DNA from 3 places in the Nocardioides sp. Z40_12 genome. Region 2 is predicted to be linked to each of the others. Evidence: predicted binding sites of a transcription regulator. Region 2 holds the regulator's gene; each other region holds the start of a gene.
The links. The regulator LexA, encoded in region 2, represses DNA repair genes until DNA is damaged. The targets are predictions, from matches to a motif close to TCGAACANNTGTTCGA.
Positions count from the first base shown of each region.

Region 1: AC4BG9_RS07335 (HNH endonuclease signature motif containing protein) is a predicted target of LexA. The motif match lies at 3,044-3,059, and genes of this name have one in related genera.
Region 3: AC4BG9_RS05170 (DUF6504 family protein) is a predicted target of LexA. The motif match lies at 2,562-2,577, and genes of this name have one in related genera.

Region 1 is NZ_JBZAJA010000003.1:210,726-215,092, reverse strand. Features, by position in the region: gene AC4BG9_RS07350 (sulfotransferase domain-containing protein) at 1-39, opposite strand, end outside; gene AC4BG9_RS07345 (acyl-CoA dehydrogenase family protein) at 158-2,173, shown strand; gene AC4BG9_RS07340 (hypothetical protein) at 2,170-2,787, shown strand; gene AC4BG9_RS07335 (HNH endonuclease signature motif containing protein) at 3,102-4,367, shown strand, end outside.
Region 2 is NZ_JBZAJA010000001.1:579,328-583,694, reverse strand. Features, by position in the region: gene AC4BG9_RS02765 (ATP-dependent DNA helicase) at 1-728, shown strand, start outside; gene AC4BG9_RS02760 (sulfotransferase family 2 domain-containing protein) at 732-1,484, opposite strand; gene lexA (transcriptional repressor LexA) at 1,519-2,247, opposite strand; gene AC4BG9_RS02750 (GNAT family N-acetyltransferase) at 2,346-3,131, opposite strand; gene AC4BG9_RS02745 (AAA family ATPase) at 3,233-3,979, opposite strand; gene AC4BG9_RS02740 (LysM peptidoglycan-binding domain-containing protein) at 4,208-4,367, shown strand, end outside.
Region 3 is NZ_JBZAJA010000002.1:400,153-404,519, reverse strand. Features, by position in the region: gene AC4BG9_RS05180 (DNA polymerase III subunit alpha) at 1-1,668, opposite strand, end outside; gene AC4BG9_RS05175 (SAV_6107 family HEPN domain-containing protein) at 1,658-2,131, opposite strand; gene AC4BG9_RS05170 (DUF6504 family protein) at 2,133-2,480, opposite strand; gene AC4BG9_RS05165 (hypothetical protein) at 2,658-3,122, opposite strand; gene AC4BG9_RS05160 (hypothetical protein) at 3,209-3,343, shown strand; gene AC4BG9_RS05155 (ArsC/Spx/MgsR family protein) at 3,343-3,729, shown strand; gene AC4BG9_RS05150 (phytoene desaturase family protein) at 3,740-4,367, shown strand, end outside.

The DNA of each region.
Region 1 (4,367 bases), on a different contig from region 2:
GAACGGGGTCTCCTCGGGCTCGGGACGGGGGGGAGTCACGGGGCTGAGGCTACCGACCGCCTCCGGTACGGGCGCAGTGCGCCACCCGGTGCCGTGGCGGTACAGACCACTCCCGCCCCACGAATCCCTCTGCCTACTCGCGGGTACCGTCGGGGACATGACAGCCCAGAGCCTCTCCCCCGCCCAGGCCGCTGCCGCCGAGGAATCCGTCCAGGACAAGGGATACCGCCAGCCGGTCGTCGACGTCGAGGCGCTGACCCGCCTGCTGGACGGTAGGTACGGCGAGGTGCGCCAGCTCGTCCGCGACAACCTGGTCGACCACGCCGGCCTGCTCGCCGAGGCCGAGGAGCTGGACAGCGAAGCGTTCCGCGAGCGGGTCAAGGACGTCGTCCTCGAGCTCGCGGCCACGGGGCAGACCGGGATGGGACTGCCGCAGGAGTACGGCGGAGGCGGCGACGTCGGGGCCTCCATCGCCGCCTTCGAGACCCTCGCGCTCGGCGACCTCTCGGTGCTGGTCAAGGTCGGCGTGCAGTTCGGCCTCTTCGGCGGGGCGATCCTCCAGCTCGGCACGCAGGAGCACCACGAGCGCTGGATGGCCGACATCATCAGCGGGCGGCTGATGGGCTCCTTCGCGATGACCGAGACCGGGCACGGCTCCAACGTGCAGGCGCTGGGCACCGTCGCGGTCTACGACCCCGAGACGGCCGAGTTCGTGATCACCACCCCCGACGAGGCCTCCCGCAAGGACTACATCGGCAACGCCGCCCGGCACGCCGAGCTGGCCGTGGTCTTCGCCCAGCTCGAGGTGGCCGGCGAGCGGCACGGCGTGCACGCCTTCGTCGTCCCCGTCCGGGTCGACGGCGAGCCCGCTCCCGGCGTCCGGATCGAGGACTGCGGCGCCAAGATGGGGCTCAACGGCGTCGACAACGGACGCTTCTGGTTCGACGGCGTCCGGGTGCCCCGCGCCAACCTGCTCAACAAGTTCGCCGAGGTCAGCGAGGACGGCGTCTACAGCAGCCCGATCGAGAGCCCCGGCCGGCGCTTCTTCACCATGCTGGGCACCCTCGTGCAGGGTCGCGTCTCGGTCGGCGGCGCGGCGATCAACGCCGCCAAGGTGGCGCTGGCCATCGCCGTGAAGTACGCCGACAAGCGGCGCCAGTTCGAGGCCGCCGACCCCGACAGCGAGCAGCTCCTCCTCGACTACGGCATGCACCAGCGCCGGCTGCTGCCGCTGCTCGCGGAGAACTACGCCATGCACTTCGCCCAGGAGGTGGTCGCCGGCCAGCTCCACGACGTCTTCTCCGGCATCACCGACGACCCGGAGACCCGGCGGCTGCTGGAGTCGCGGGCCGCGGGCACCAAGGCCTACGGCACCTGGCACGCCACCCGCACCATCCAGGAGTGCCGCGAGGCCTGCGGCGGTGCGGGCTACCTGTCGACCAACCGGTTCCACGCCCTCAAGGCCGACACCGACGTCTTCACCACCTTCGAGGGCGACAACCACGTCCTGCTCCAGCTGGTCGCCAAGGGCCTGCTCACCGACTACGCCGGCGAGTTCGAGGAGATGGACCAGTTCGGGATGGTCCGCTTCGTCACCGGCCTCGCCGTCGAGACGGTGCTGGAGAAGAGCGCGGTCCACAAGCTGCTCGAGCGGATCAAGGACGTGCTGCCCGGCGGTGACGAGTGGGACCAGGAGGCCGGCCTGCTCGACCCCAACTACCAGCTGGCGATGCTCCGCTTCCGCGAGGAGCACATGCTCGGCGGGGTGGCCCGGCGCCTCAAGGCGGGGGTCGACGGGGGCGGCAACCCCGGCGAGGTCTTCTCCCGCGTCCAGGACCACGTGATCGCCACCGCCCGCGCCCACGTGGAGCGGCTGGTCCTCGAGGCGTTCGTGACCAAGGCCGCCGAGCTGCCCGAGGGTGACAACAAGGTCGCGCTCAACCTGCTCTGCGACCTCTACGCCCTCTCCCGCATCGAGGCCGACCGGGCCTGGTTCATGGAGCACGGCCGGCTCTCCATCGCCCGGAGCAAGGCGATCACCCGCGAGGTCACCAGCCTGTGCCGCAAGATCCGTCCGATCGCGGTCGACCTGGTCGACGCCTTCGGCATCCCGCGCGTCCTGCTGCGCTCTGAGGAGCTGCTGGCCGACGAGGCCGTGGGGGTCGACCGATGACCTTCGGCGGGCTGCCCGTCCGGTGGGAGCCGGAGGGCCCGAGCCGGGGGCTGGCGCTGGTCCTGCCGGGGCGCGCCTACGCCCCCAGCGCCCCGCTGCTGGAGTTCGCCCGCCGTGCGCTGCTGCAGCACGGCTTCACCGTGCGGCAGGTCTGGTGGGACACCACGGCGATGACCCCGGCCGACAACGACGCGCCCGAGGCCTGGGTGCGGCGGCACGTCGAGGAGGCGCTGGTCGAGGAAGGGCTGGCCGAGGAAGGAGTGGTCGGAGCGGGGGACGGCCGGGTGCTCGTGGTCGGCAAGTCGCTCGGCACCTTCGCCGCGTCGTACGCCGCGGAGCGCGGCCTCGACGCCCTCTGGCTCACCCCGCTGCTGACGCGGCCGGAGGTGGCGGAGGCGATCGCCTCCAACACCGGGCGACAGATGCTGGTCGGAGGGCTGGCCGACGAGGCCTGGGACGCCGACGTGGCGGCCGAGCTGGTGCGCAGCGGTCACGACGTCCTGGAGATCCCGGGGGCGGACCACTCGATGAGCACCCGGGACGCGGTGCGGTCGGCGGAGATCCAGTACGCCGTGGCCGAGGCGACGGAGCTCTTCCTGCGCCGACTGGACTGACCGCTCCCTGCCGGCTGGTCACGGCTCCTCCAGCTGGGTGTGTCCCGGCAGCCGCCTGACGCGCTCATGCGAACCGCACTCATCGCGGCAGATCCGGAGGTTCTCAGTCGACGGTTTCGCGGCGCATGTACACCCACTCTTGGTTGTCGCAGGGGCAGATCGCCTCGATCGTGGGGGAGCACAAGTCGACGATCTGCCGTGAGCTGGCCAGGAGCTTCTCAGCGCCGGGGGCCCCGGGAAAGTGGCCGGCTAGTTATCGCACATGCTATCGAATACAGTCCAGAACTGTCGGTGGTCCTCCGTAGGTTGTGGGTATGAGCCGGCCGGTGATCCCCGAGGAGACGCACCCCGTCCTGGGCTGCGCGGCGGTGATCGAGGCGGCGCTCAGCGAGGTGGCCGTCCTGGATCCGGTCTTCATGAGCGTCGCCGCGAAGCGCGAGGCGCTGGTGGTCCTGGACCGGTTGGTGTCCAGGGTGACCGCACTCCAGACCCGGGTCGTCGCGGCCTCCGAGGACGTCGCGGCCGCTGAAGGTCACCGCGACGTCGCGTCCTGGCTCCTTCACCGGACCCGCCGCGACCGGCACCACCACCGTCGGCTCCTACGCCTCGCCCGGGCCTGCGACGAGCGGTGGCACGACCTCGGCGCCGCCCTGGAGACGGGTGCGGTCAACACCGACCAGGGACAGGTGATCGCCCGGGCGCTGGACGACCTCGACCGCGTGCTCGGCGACCTCGCCGCCGACCCCCGGATCAGCCCGGCCCTCACGCCCGATCGTCGGGCCGAGGTGCTTTCCCTGGCCCAGGAGCACCTGCTCCGGGAGGCCGCGACCTTCGGGCCGCGTGACCTGGCCCGGATCGGCGCGAAGATCCTCCACGTCATCGCCCCGCACCTCGACGAGGATGCTGAGGGCAAGAAACTGGCCGACGAGGATCGCCACGCCCGACGCGTCACGACCCTGTCCACCCAGAGCCTCGGCGACGGGACCACGCTGGTCAAGGCCCGCGTCCCGGACCACGTCGCGGCCCGGCTGGTCACTACCTTGGAGGCGTTCACCAACCCGCGTGGAGGAGCGAGCGACGGCACCGGGGAGCGGCTGCCCTACGACCTGCGGCTCGGCCAGGCCTTCTGCTCCCTGCTCGAGGGGCTCGACCCCGGCCGGCTGCCGATCCACGGCGGGAACGCCACCCAGCTCGTCATCACGATGCAGCTCTCGGACCTTCTCGAGGGCCTGGGTGCGGGCACCCTGGCCGACGGGCAGGCGATCAGTGCCGGTCAGGTGCGCCGGCTCGCCTGCACCGCCGACCTGGTCCCCGCCGTCCTCGGCACCCGGTCCGAGCCCCTCGACCTCGGCCGCACCGCCCGGCTCTTCTCCCCGGGCCAACGCAAGGCCCTCGCCCTGCGCGACCGGCACTGCCGAGCCGAGGGGTGCACCATCCCCGCCACCTGGTGCGAGGCCCACCACCTCACTCCCTGGATCCGGTGGGGCCCCACGGACCTCGACAACGGACTCCTGCTCTGTTCGCACCACCATCACCGCATCCACGACGACCGCTACCTGACCAAGCGCCTCCCCAACGGC
Region 2 (4,367 bases):
CGGAGCGCGTCGACACCGGCGCCCCCGCCGTGGAGTCCGAGGGAGCGCGCCCGTGGCGCGGGCTCGACGTGGGCTCGCCGTTCGACTACGGGCGCCAGGGCATCCTCTACCTCGCCCGCCACCTGCCGCCGCCCGGCCGGGACGGGCTGGGCCAGGCGCAGCTCGACGAGATCGTCGATCTCGTCGACGCCGCCGACGGGCGCACGCTTGGCCTCTTCTCCTCCCGCCGCGCCGCCGAGGCGGCCGCCGAGGTGGTGCGGGAACGGCTGCCCCACCTGACCACCCTGGCCCAGGGTGAGGCCCAGCTCCCCGAGCTGGCGCGTCAGTTCGTGGCCGACCCGCACACCTGCCTGTTCGGCACCCTGAGCCTGTGGCAGGGGATCGACGTGCCAGGGCAGACCTGCCAGCTGGTGCTGATCGACCGGATCCCGTTCCCGCGTCCCGACGACCCGCTGATGTCGGCCCGCCAGCGCGCGGCCGACCGCGCCGGGGGCAACGGCTTCATGCAGGTGGCCGCGACCCACGCCGCCCTGCTGCTGGCTCAGGGCGCCGGCCGGCTGATCCGCACCACCTCGGACCGGGGTGTGGTCGCGGTGCTCGACCCGCGGCTGGCCACCGCGAGGTACGGCGGGTTCCTCAAGGCCAGCCTCCCGCCCATGTGGACGACCCACGACCCGCAGGTGGTGCGCAAGGCGCTCAGCCGCCTGGCCGCGGCCGCCGGGGAGTAGGGCTCAGTAGCCGAGGATCTGGTAGTCGCGCCGGTACATCGCGCTGACCAGCTCGCGGAGCTCGTCCGAGACGTCGAGCCGACGCCCGCCGGGGGCCGTCTGGTTGCGCGGGCGGGCGGGCACGGCGGGCGCGCCGACCCGCTCGCAGACCTCGGCGAAGTCGCGGTCGAAGGTCTCCAGCCGTCCCACGAAGTCGACCCGGTCGAGGTCGATCAGTCGGGTCTGCAGCGCCAGGTGCTGGTCGGTGCCCGGGACGGCGCGCAGGTCGTGGGTGGCGGTCCACCGGGCGAACTCCTCGACCCGCTGCATCCGGGCGTGGGTGTCGCCGTCGAACTTGAAGTAGTTCGTGTTGACGACCTTGTCCTGCCAGGCCGAGAGGAACCGCTCGAGCGGGTCGCGGACGAAGGCGAAGGCGAAGTAGTCGGCGAAGAGCGCCGTCGGGTAGCGCACCCGCATCGCGTGGTCGACGTCGAGGGAGACCTCGTGGGTGGCGAAGTGGTGCCGCACGGTGCGGGTGGCGACCTTGGCGACCCGGTACCAGACGAAGCGGTGGCTGTGGCTGATCGTGAGGTTGTAGCCCAGCGCCGAGACCCAGCCGGCCTCCGCGCTCGCCCGGGAGAGCGCGTCGAGCAGGTCCTTCGACTCCGCCGTCAGCTTGAAGCGGTCGTCGGGCCGGGTGCGGAACACCTCCGGCGAGACCCCCTCGGCGAGCGGCGGGGCCGGTGAGGACTGGGGCTCTGCTCGGGACCGTCGCATCGCCGCGAGTTTAGCCTGACCTCCCGGGCCAGGATCACATGCGGCGCAGGACCGCGGTGACCTTGCCGAGGATGGTGGCGTGGGTGCCGTCGATCGGCTCGTAGGCGTCGTTGTGGGGCAGCAGCCAGACCTGGCCGTCCTTGCGCTGGAAGGTCTTGACGGTCGCCTCGCCGTCGATCATCGCGGCCACGATCTCGCCGTTGGCGGCATCCGGCTGCTGCCGGATCACCACGTAGTCGCCGCTGCAGATGGCCGCGTCGATCATCGAGTCGCCCGAGACCTCGAGGAGGAAGAGGGTGCCGTCGCCGACGAGCTGCTTGGGGAGCGGGAAGACGTCCTCGACGCGCTCCTCGGCCAGGATCGGCCCGCCGGCGGCGATCCGGCCGAGGACCGGGACGTACTGGGCGGCGGGCGCCGCGTCGCCCACGCCCGTCGGGTCGAACGACGACTCCTCGGCGCTGCTCATCGCCCGGCGGGCGGCCAGCACCTCGGGCAGGAAGACCTCCAGGGCCCGAGGGCGGTTGGGGTCGCGCTTGAGGTAGCCCTTCTCCTCCAGCACCTTGAGCTGGTGGGCGACGCTGCTGGAGCTGGTGAGGCCGACCTCCCGGCCGATCTCGCGCATGCTCGGCGGGTAGCCACGCTGCTCGAGCGAGTCCTTGATGGAGAGCAGGATCCGCTGCTGACGCGGGGTGAGCCCGGTCGCGTCCGGCGGCCCGTCCGGCATCGGGACGACCTTGCCGCTCGTCTCGCGCGTCTTGGGCATGCGGTGCCTCCTGGGGGTGGTGCGGTCTCGGTGACCTCACCGTAGTGCGCCAGGAGGCGGAGTTCAAACAGGTGTTCGAACGGGCGTGTCGCTCAGGGTCAGGGGCTGCAGACCCAGCTGACCACGTTGAACCCGGTACGGAAGCCCAGGTCCACCAGGGCCTGGTAGGTCTCCTCGGCGGCGATCACCGTGGCGGTGCCGGCGCCGGTCTCCCGGGCCCGGTTCATCATGGTGCCGGCCAGGGCTCGCTCGAGGCCGCGCCCGTGGGCCTGGGGGAGCGTGACGATGTTGCCCAGCATCACGCTGTTCCCGCGGCGGTGGGAGGTCCCGGCGCCCTGGGGGTCGCCGGTGAAGGAGCTGCGCGCGATGAAGAACTGGTGGTCGGCCGGGTCCATCGTGTCCAGGAAGTCCATGTGGGTGCCCCCGGCGTGCGCCGGGAGGCCGAGCCCGGCGAAGATCGTGGCCGCGACGGGCTCGGTGTGGTCGGGCCACACGACGTCGATGTAGACGTCGTCGGGGGCCTCGGGGTCGATCGGCCGGTCCAGGTTGACGTGCATCGCCGCCGCCTCGGTCGCCACCAGGCCGGCCTGGGCCAGAGCGGCCTCCAGTGCCGGGGTGGTGGTCTCGGGGGTGGTCATCCACTGGAAGGGGAGCCCTCGGTCAAGGAAGGGCGCCAGGAGCTCGGGGATGCGCCCGGCGACGTCGGCCGAGGCGATCCGGGCGTTGGCGATCACGTTGCACACCTCGAGCGGGAGGTGGGACCAGTAGACCGTGGCGTCCGGCTCTTCGACGGTCTTGAAGGCCGGGGACTGCGCCATGGTGACGACCAGGGCCTCGAGATCGGCCTCGATGGTCTCCATGGGAGTGGTCAGGAGATCGCGCATGCAGCCACGCTATTCGCGCGGGAATCACACCCGCATGCCTGAAACTGATGACATCACTGTGCTTTGTGGCGGATGGCGACCGGGCGCGGCGTTGGTGGTCCTCAGTCGAGGACGTGCCTCAGGTACTGCATCGGCGCGTCCAGGTAGCGCCGCCAGTGGCTCACCAGCTCCAGCTCGTCCCACGTCGTCTCCCGGATCCCCCACGGCCCCACCTCGAGGAGCCGGGCGCCGGGCAGGGCCGCCACCAGGGGAGAGTGGGTGGCGCACAGCACCTGCGCTCCGCGGCCGGCCAGCTCGTGCAGCGTCGCCACCAGGGCGATCTGGGCGCTGAACGACAGCGCCGCCTCCGGCTCGTCGAGGCAGTAGAGCCCGGGGGAGTCGAACCGGGAGCGCAGCAGGGCCAGGAACGACTCGCCGTGGCTCATCTCGTGGTAGCGCGGGTCCTGACCGGTGGCGAACCCCTCCTGCCGGGTGAAGTAGCCGTGCATCGTCTCGGCGCGCAGGAAGAACCCCCAGCGCGGGGCTCCCGGGGACTTCTCCAGGTCGAGCCACTGATGCAGCGGTGACTCGGTGGCACGCGTCCCCTCCTGCACGTTGCGGGTGCCCCCCTCGGCCGCGAGGCCGAACGCCATCGCCACCGCCTCCACCAGGGTCGACTTGCCGGACCCGTTCTCCCCGACGAGCAGCGTGACGCCCTCGGCCATCTCGAGTCCCTCGCGCAGCACCTGGGCGACCGCCGGGACGGAGGCGGGCCAGACTGCCTCGGGCGAGCCGGCGTCCGGCGCGGCGGCGTTGGCGACCACCCGTCGTACGACGCGTCGCTCACGTGTCCAGTCCTGCCTGCGCACGTGGCGAGGGTATCCGCCCGGTCGGCGGGGCGACACGCCGTCGAACAATTGTTCGGCCAGGTCCTTGATTCGTTCGAACACCTGATCTAACGTCGCACATGTGTTCGATCGAACGTGTGATCGAGACGGATCGCCCCAGTGCTTCGTCAGGACTGTCGGTGGTCGCAGTTAGACATCAGTTCGACAGCAACACCCACAGGCTGACCGCCACTTCCCCAGGAGGTCCCGATGAGCACGATGACTCTCACCCCCACCCGCCAGCTCGCCCCCGTCCGTGAGCTGCGGCCTGCTGCGCCCCGTGCGGAGGTTCGACCGGAGCGGGGCGGCGTCCGCCTGACCCGGCGCGGCCGTGTCGTCGTCTTCGTCGCCGCTCTCCTCTTCGTGCTCG
Region 3 (4,367 bases), on a different contig from region 2:
GGGATGCACCGCGATGTGGCGGGGCAGGCCGTCCAGCCGCTCCACCAGGGAGAACATCAGGTCGAGCCGCTCCTCGGCCAGCCCGCTGGCCCGCAGCTCGGGGAGGTCCTGCAGCGCCCGCCGGGCGTCCCGGGCCCGCACGTGCGGGAACGCCTTGGCGATCGAGTCGACCTCGCCGGGAGGCATCCCCAGGGCCGCTCCCACGTCACGCACCGCATGCCGGACCCGGTAGGTCTCCATCATCGAGACGCAGACGCAGCGCTCTGCGCCGTAGCGGTCCAGGATCGCCTCGTAGACCTCCAGCCGGCGGGCCGACTCCACGTCGATGTCGATGTCGGGCAGCGACTGACGCAGCGGGGACAGGAACCGCTCCATCAGCAGGCCGTGCCGCAGCGGGTCGACCCCGGAGATGCCGAGGAGGTAGTTGACCAGGCTCCCGGCCCCGGACCCGCGCGCCGCGCACCTCACCCCCATCTCCCGGACCAGGTCGGTGACGTCCCCGACGGTGAGGAAGTAGGAGGCGTAGCCGAGCGAGGCGATGACCCGCAGCTCGTCGTCGAGGCGCTTCCAGATCCGTTGCCGCGGGGAGCTGCCGTAGCGCCACCCGATCGCGGACTCGCACCGGACCCGGAGCGCGGCGTCGGCTCGGGTCTCTCCGGCGAGCCGGGCCACCGGCTCGCCGGCCCCGGCCGCCGTCTCCAGCTCGGGGAAGTGGACCTCCCCGATCCCCAGGTCGGCGCCCGGGTCGAGCGCACAGCGCTCGGCCACGGCACGGGTCCCGGCGAGCAGCCGGTCGACCTCGCGCGGCCCCAGGCCGGCGTTCCGGCAGACCTCCTCGGCCACCTCCCGCATCTGCCGGCCGGACTTGAGGAAGCCCTCGGCGTTGCCCCGGTCGACGTGCCGGCGGTCCAGCGGCACCAGCCGCCGGGCCGCGTCGAGGACATCCACGGTCGGGGCGTCGGCGCGGTCGGCGTAGCGGACCGCGTTGGTGAGGACGGCACCCAGGCCCAGCTCCCGGGAGAGCCCGGCCATCCGGGCCGCGTGCGGGGTCGACCCGGGCCCCCACCCGCCCCCGGAGCCGGGGAGGCGGTGGGAGACCAGCTCGACCAGCAGGTTCTCCCGGGGCACCAGCCGCAGCCAGGAGGCCACGACCTCGCGGGCCAGGTCGTCGCGGTGCCGGGCCACCTCGAGGCCCAGCTCGGAGGTGGGCCCCAGCAGCACCAGCAGCCGCCCCTCGGCGAGGTGGGGCGCCAGCAGGTCGGGGGTCGCCACCGGCCGCCCGCGCTCGCCGGCGAGGTGGACCGAGGAGACCAGGCGGCACAACGCCGTCCAGCCGGCCCGGCCCTCGGCGAGCAGGGTGACGCGAGGCCGCCCCTCCTCCCGGAAGGCTCCGCCCCGTACCGGCGTGCGGCGGCGCGGACCGGTGGGGCGCCCGGGGACGCCGGGTGGCTCCACCGCCAGGTCGACGCCCAGCACCGGGCTGATGCCCGCCGCCGCGCACGCCTTGGCGAACTTCACCGCACCGTAGGTGCCGTCGCGGTCGGTGAGGGCCAGCAGGTCCATCCCGTGGTCGGCGGCCCGCTCGACCAGCCCACCCGGGTGCGAGGCGCCGTACTGGAGGGAGTACCCGGAGGCGACGTGGAGGTGGGCGAAGGGATCAGGCGACACCGGCCCGACCGCCCGGCCCTGTCGCAGCCAGCAGACGACCCGGGGCCGCGGTGTGCGGCACCAGGCCCAGCGTCGACTCGACGACCGCCAGGAAGCGGTCCGCGTCGCGCACCAGGTCGTCCGCCTCCCGCTCGCTCACCGCGCGGGCGGAGCCCGCCTCGGCCGCCGCCCGCTTGCCGGCACCCGCGGCGAAGAAGGTCGCCCACTCCGTGAGCTCCGGTGCCACCTCGCTGAGCAGCACCCACGCGTTCTTCTGGCGGCGCCGGGCCCCAGCGGCGGGGTGGGCGCGGGCGGCCAGCAGGGCGGCCGCCGCCCGGAGGGCGGCGACGTGGGCGCAGGCGTAGCGGCTCGGCACGTCGCGGGCGAGCATCGCCTCCTGCAGCGACTCCGCCGCTCGGGCGAGGTAGGAGTGGGTGGTGGCGGGCAGCAGGTAGGGGTTGGTGGGCCTCGTGGGATCCGTCATCTCAGTCCACGCACCCGACGAGCTGCCAGCGGCCGTCGCTGCCGTCGAAGGAGAGGTCGAAGACTCCCCCGGCCGATCCCTCGCCGAGGGGGCCGCGACCGGCCTCGACGCGCCAGATCTGGCGCTCCGTCAGCAGGTCGGCCTGCGGGGCACCCGGAGCCGGCGCGCCTCCCGCCGCCAGGACGGTGGCGGTCGCGGAGTGCCACCAGGGCGGCGTCTCCACCCAGTGGGCCACCACGGCCCGGACCTTCCACAGCCTCCCCCGCCACAGGAACTGCTCCGGGGCCTCCTCACCACTGCCGGGCACCGGGCCCCTGCGCACGTCCACGGGATCGTCGTACCGCCTCATGGCTCCTCCTCGGAAGCGTCGCTCGACCCACCTGCCGGACCCGGTGCCGGTGGGGTCGAGGCACCGCCACCGGGTCCGCCTTCGAACATTTGTTCGAACGGGACCAAGGTACACCTCTCCCCCGACAACGGGTCAACGTCTGGACCCGAGAGGCTCGACGTCCGGGGCCGAGGAGGCTCAGACCTCCCGGATGAACCGGTTGGTGTCCTTGTGGAAGAGGAGGACCAGCAGGGCCAGGCAGAGCCCGATCATCAGCACCGACATCACCACGAAGAGGGTCGGGATCCCGCTGGCCACGCACAGCACCGCGAGGAAGATCCCGAAGAGGGCGATCACCGCGAGCGAGAGCCGGGCCCAGCCGAAGCCCTCGACGAAGAAGGCGAGCAGCACGCCCACCAGCATGGCCAGGACGACGAAGGAGGTGACCGCCACCGGCACGAGGGCCGGCACCGCCAGCGAGGCCTCCACCGCCACCAGGCCGCCCTGGCGGAGGATCACCCGGGCCCCGGCGTTGCCCTCGGCCCAGGAGGTGAGCAGGTCCTCGCGCCGCCACCAGGTCAGCACGGTGGTGATCCCCGCCATCACCAGCAGGGCCAGGGCGACGCGGGTGGCGAGGACCACCGAGGTAGGCCGGACGATCATGTGACTCCCTGCAAGGGTCGGGCTGGACGGGACGCACCGCCCCCGCCGGGCGAGCCGGGAGGACGGCACTGGCTAAGGTCGCGGTCATGGCGACCGAGCACGCATCCATCACGGCGTTCCGGGACGAGCACGCGCGCCGCAACCGTACCGGCGGGGCAGGGGCGGGCGCCGACACCCTCCTCCCCGAGGCCGCCGGCGCCCGGCGGGCCGGGGTCCTCTGATGGAGATCTGGCTCAACCCCGCCTGCAGCAAGTGCCGGACCGCGGCCGCGGCGCTCGACGAGGCCGGCATCGAGGCAACCGTCCGGCGCTACCTGGACCAGCCCCCCACCGCCGAGGAGATCGCCGACGTGACGGCGCGCCTCGGGGTCGAGCCGTGGCACCTGGCCCGGCCCCGTGAGGCGCGGGAGGCGGGCATCGACCTTCCTCGCGACCCCGAGCACCGCGAGCGGTGGCTGGCCGCGCTCGCCGCCCACCCGCAGGCGATCCAGCGCCCGATCCTGACCGCCGCCGACGGGACCACGGTGGTGGGCCGCGACCCCGAGTCCCTGGCCCGGGTGATCGCCGCGGAGGAGCCGCCCGCCGGTCGCCGGGTCCCGAACAGCTAGCCTCGCGGCCATGCGCGTGGTCGTGATCGGCGGTGGCCTCGGGGGCGCCGCCACCGCAGCCCGGCTGGCCAAGCTCGGCCACCAGGTGGTGGTGGTGGAACGGTCCCAGGCCGTGGGCGGCGCCCTCGCCACGGTGCGGGCCGGCGACCACACCTGGGACGCCGGCCCCAGCACCACCCTGCTGCCCGCCGTGCTGCGCGACCTCTTCCGCAAGACCGGACGCCCCCTGGAACGAGAGCTGGACCTCGTCCCGGTCGAGGCCGTCCGCGAGCACCGCTTCACCGACGGCACCAGCGTCCTGGTCACCGCGGGCTCGAGGGCCGAGCAGAAGGCGGCCTTCGACCGGCTGGGCCCGGGCCTCGGCAGCCGGTGGGCGGCCTACGTCGACATGCTGGGCCGCGAGTGGGAGCTGCTGCGCCGCGACTACCTCGAACGTCCGTGGGACCCCGCCCTGGCTGAGCGCGAGACGGTCCGCCTGCTGCGCCGGCGAGAGTCGCTGGACCGGCGACTGCGCGCCGTGCTGGGCGAGCAGCGGCTGCGGCTGGTCGCCGGGCACCCGTTCACCGCCGACGGGCACGCCCTGCGCCGGGTGCCGAGCTGGCTGGGCACCGTCTCCTACGTGGAGCACAAGTTCGGCG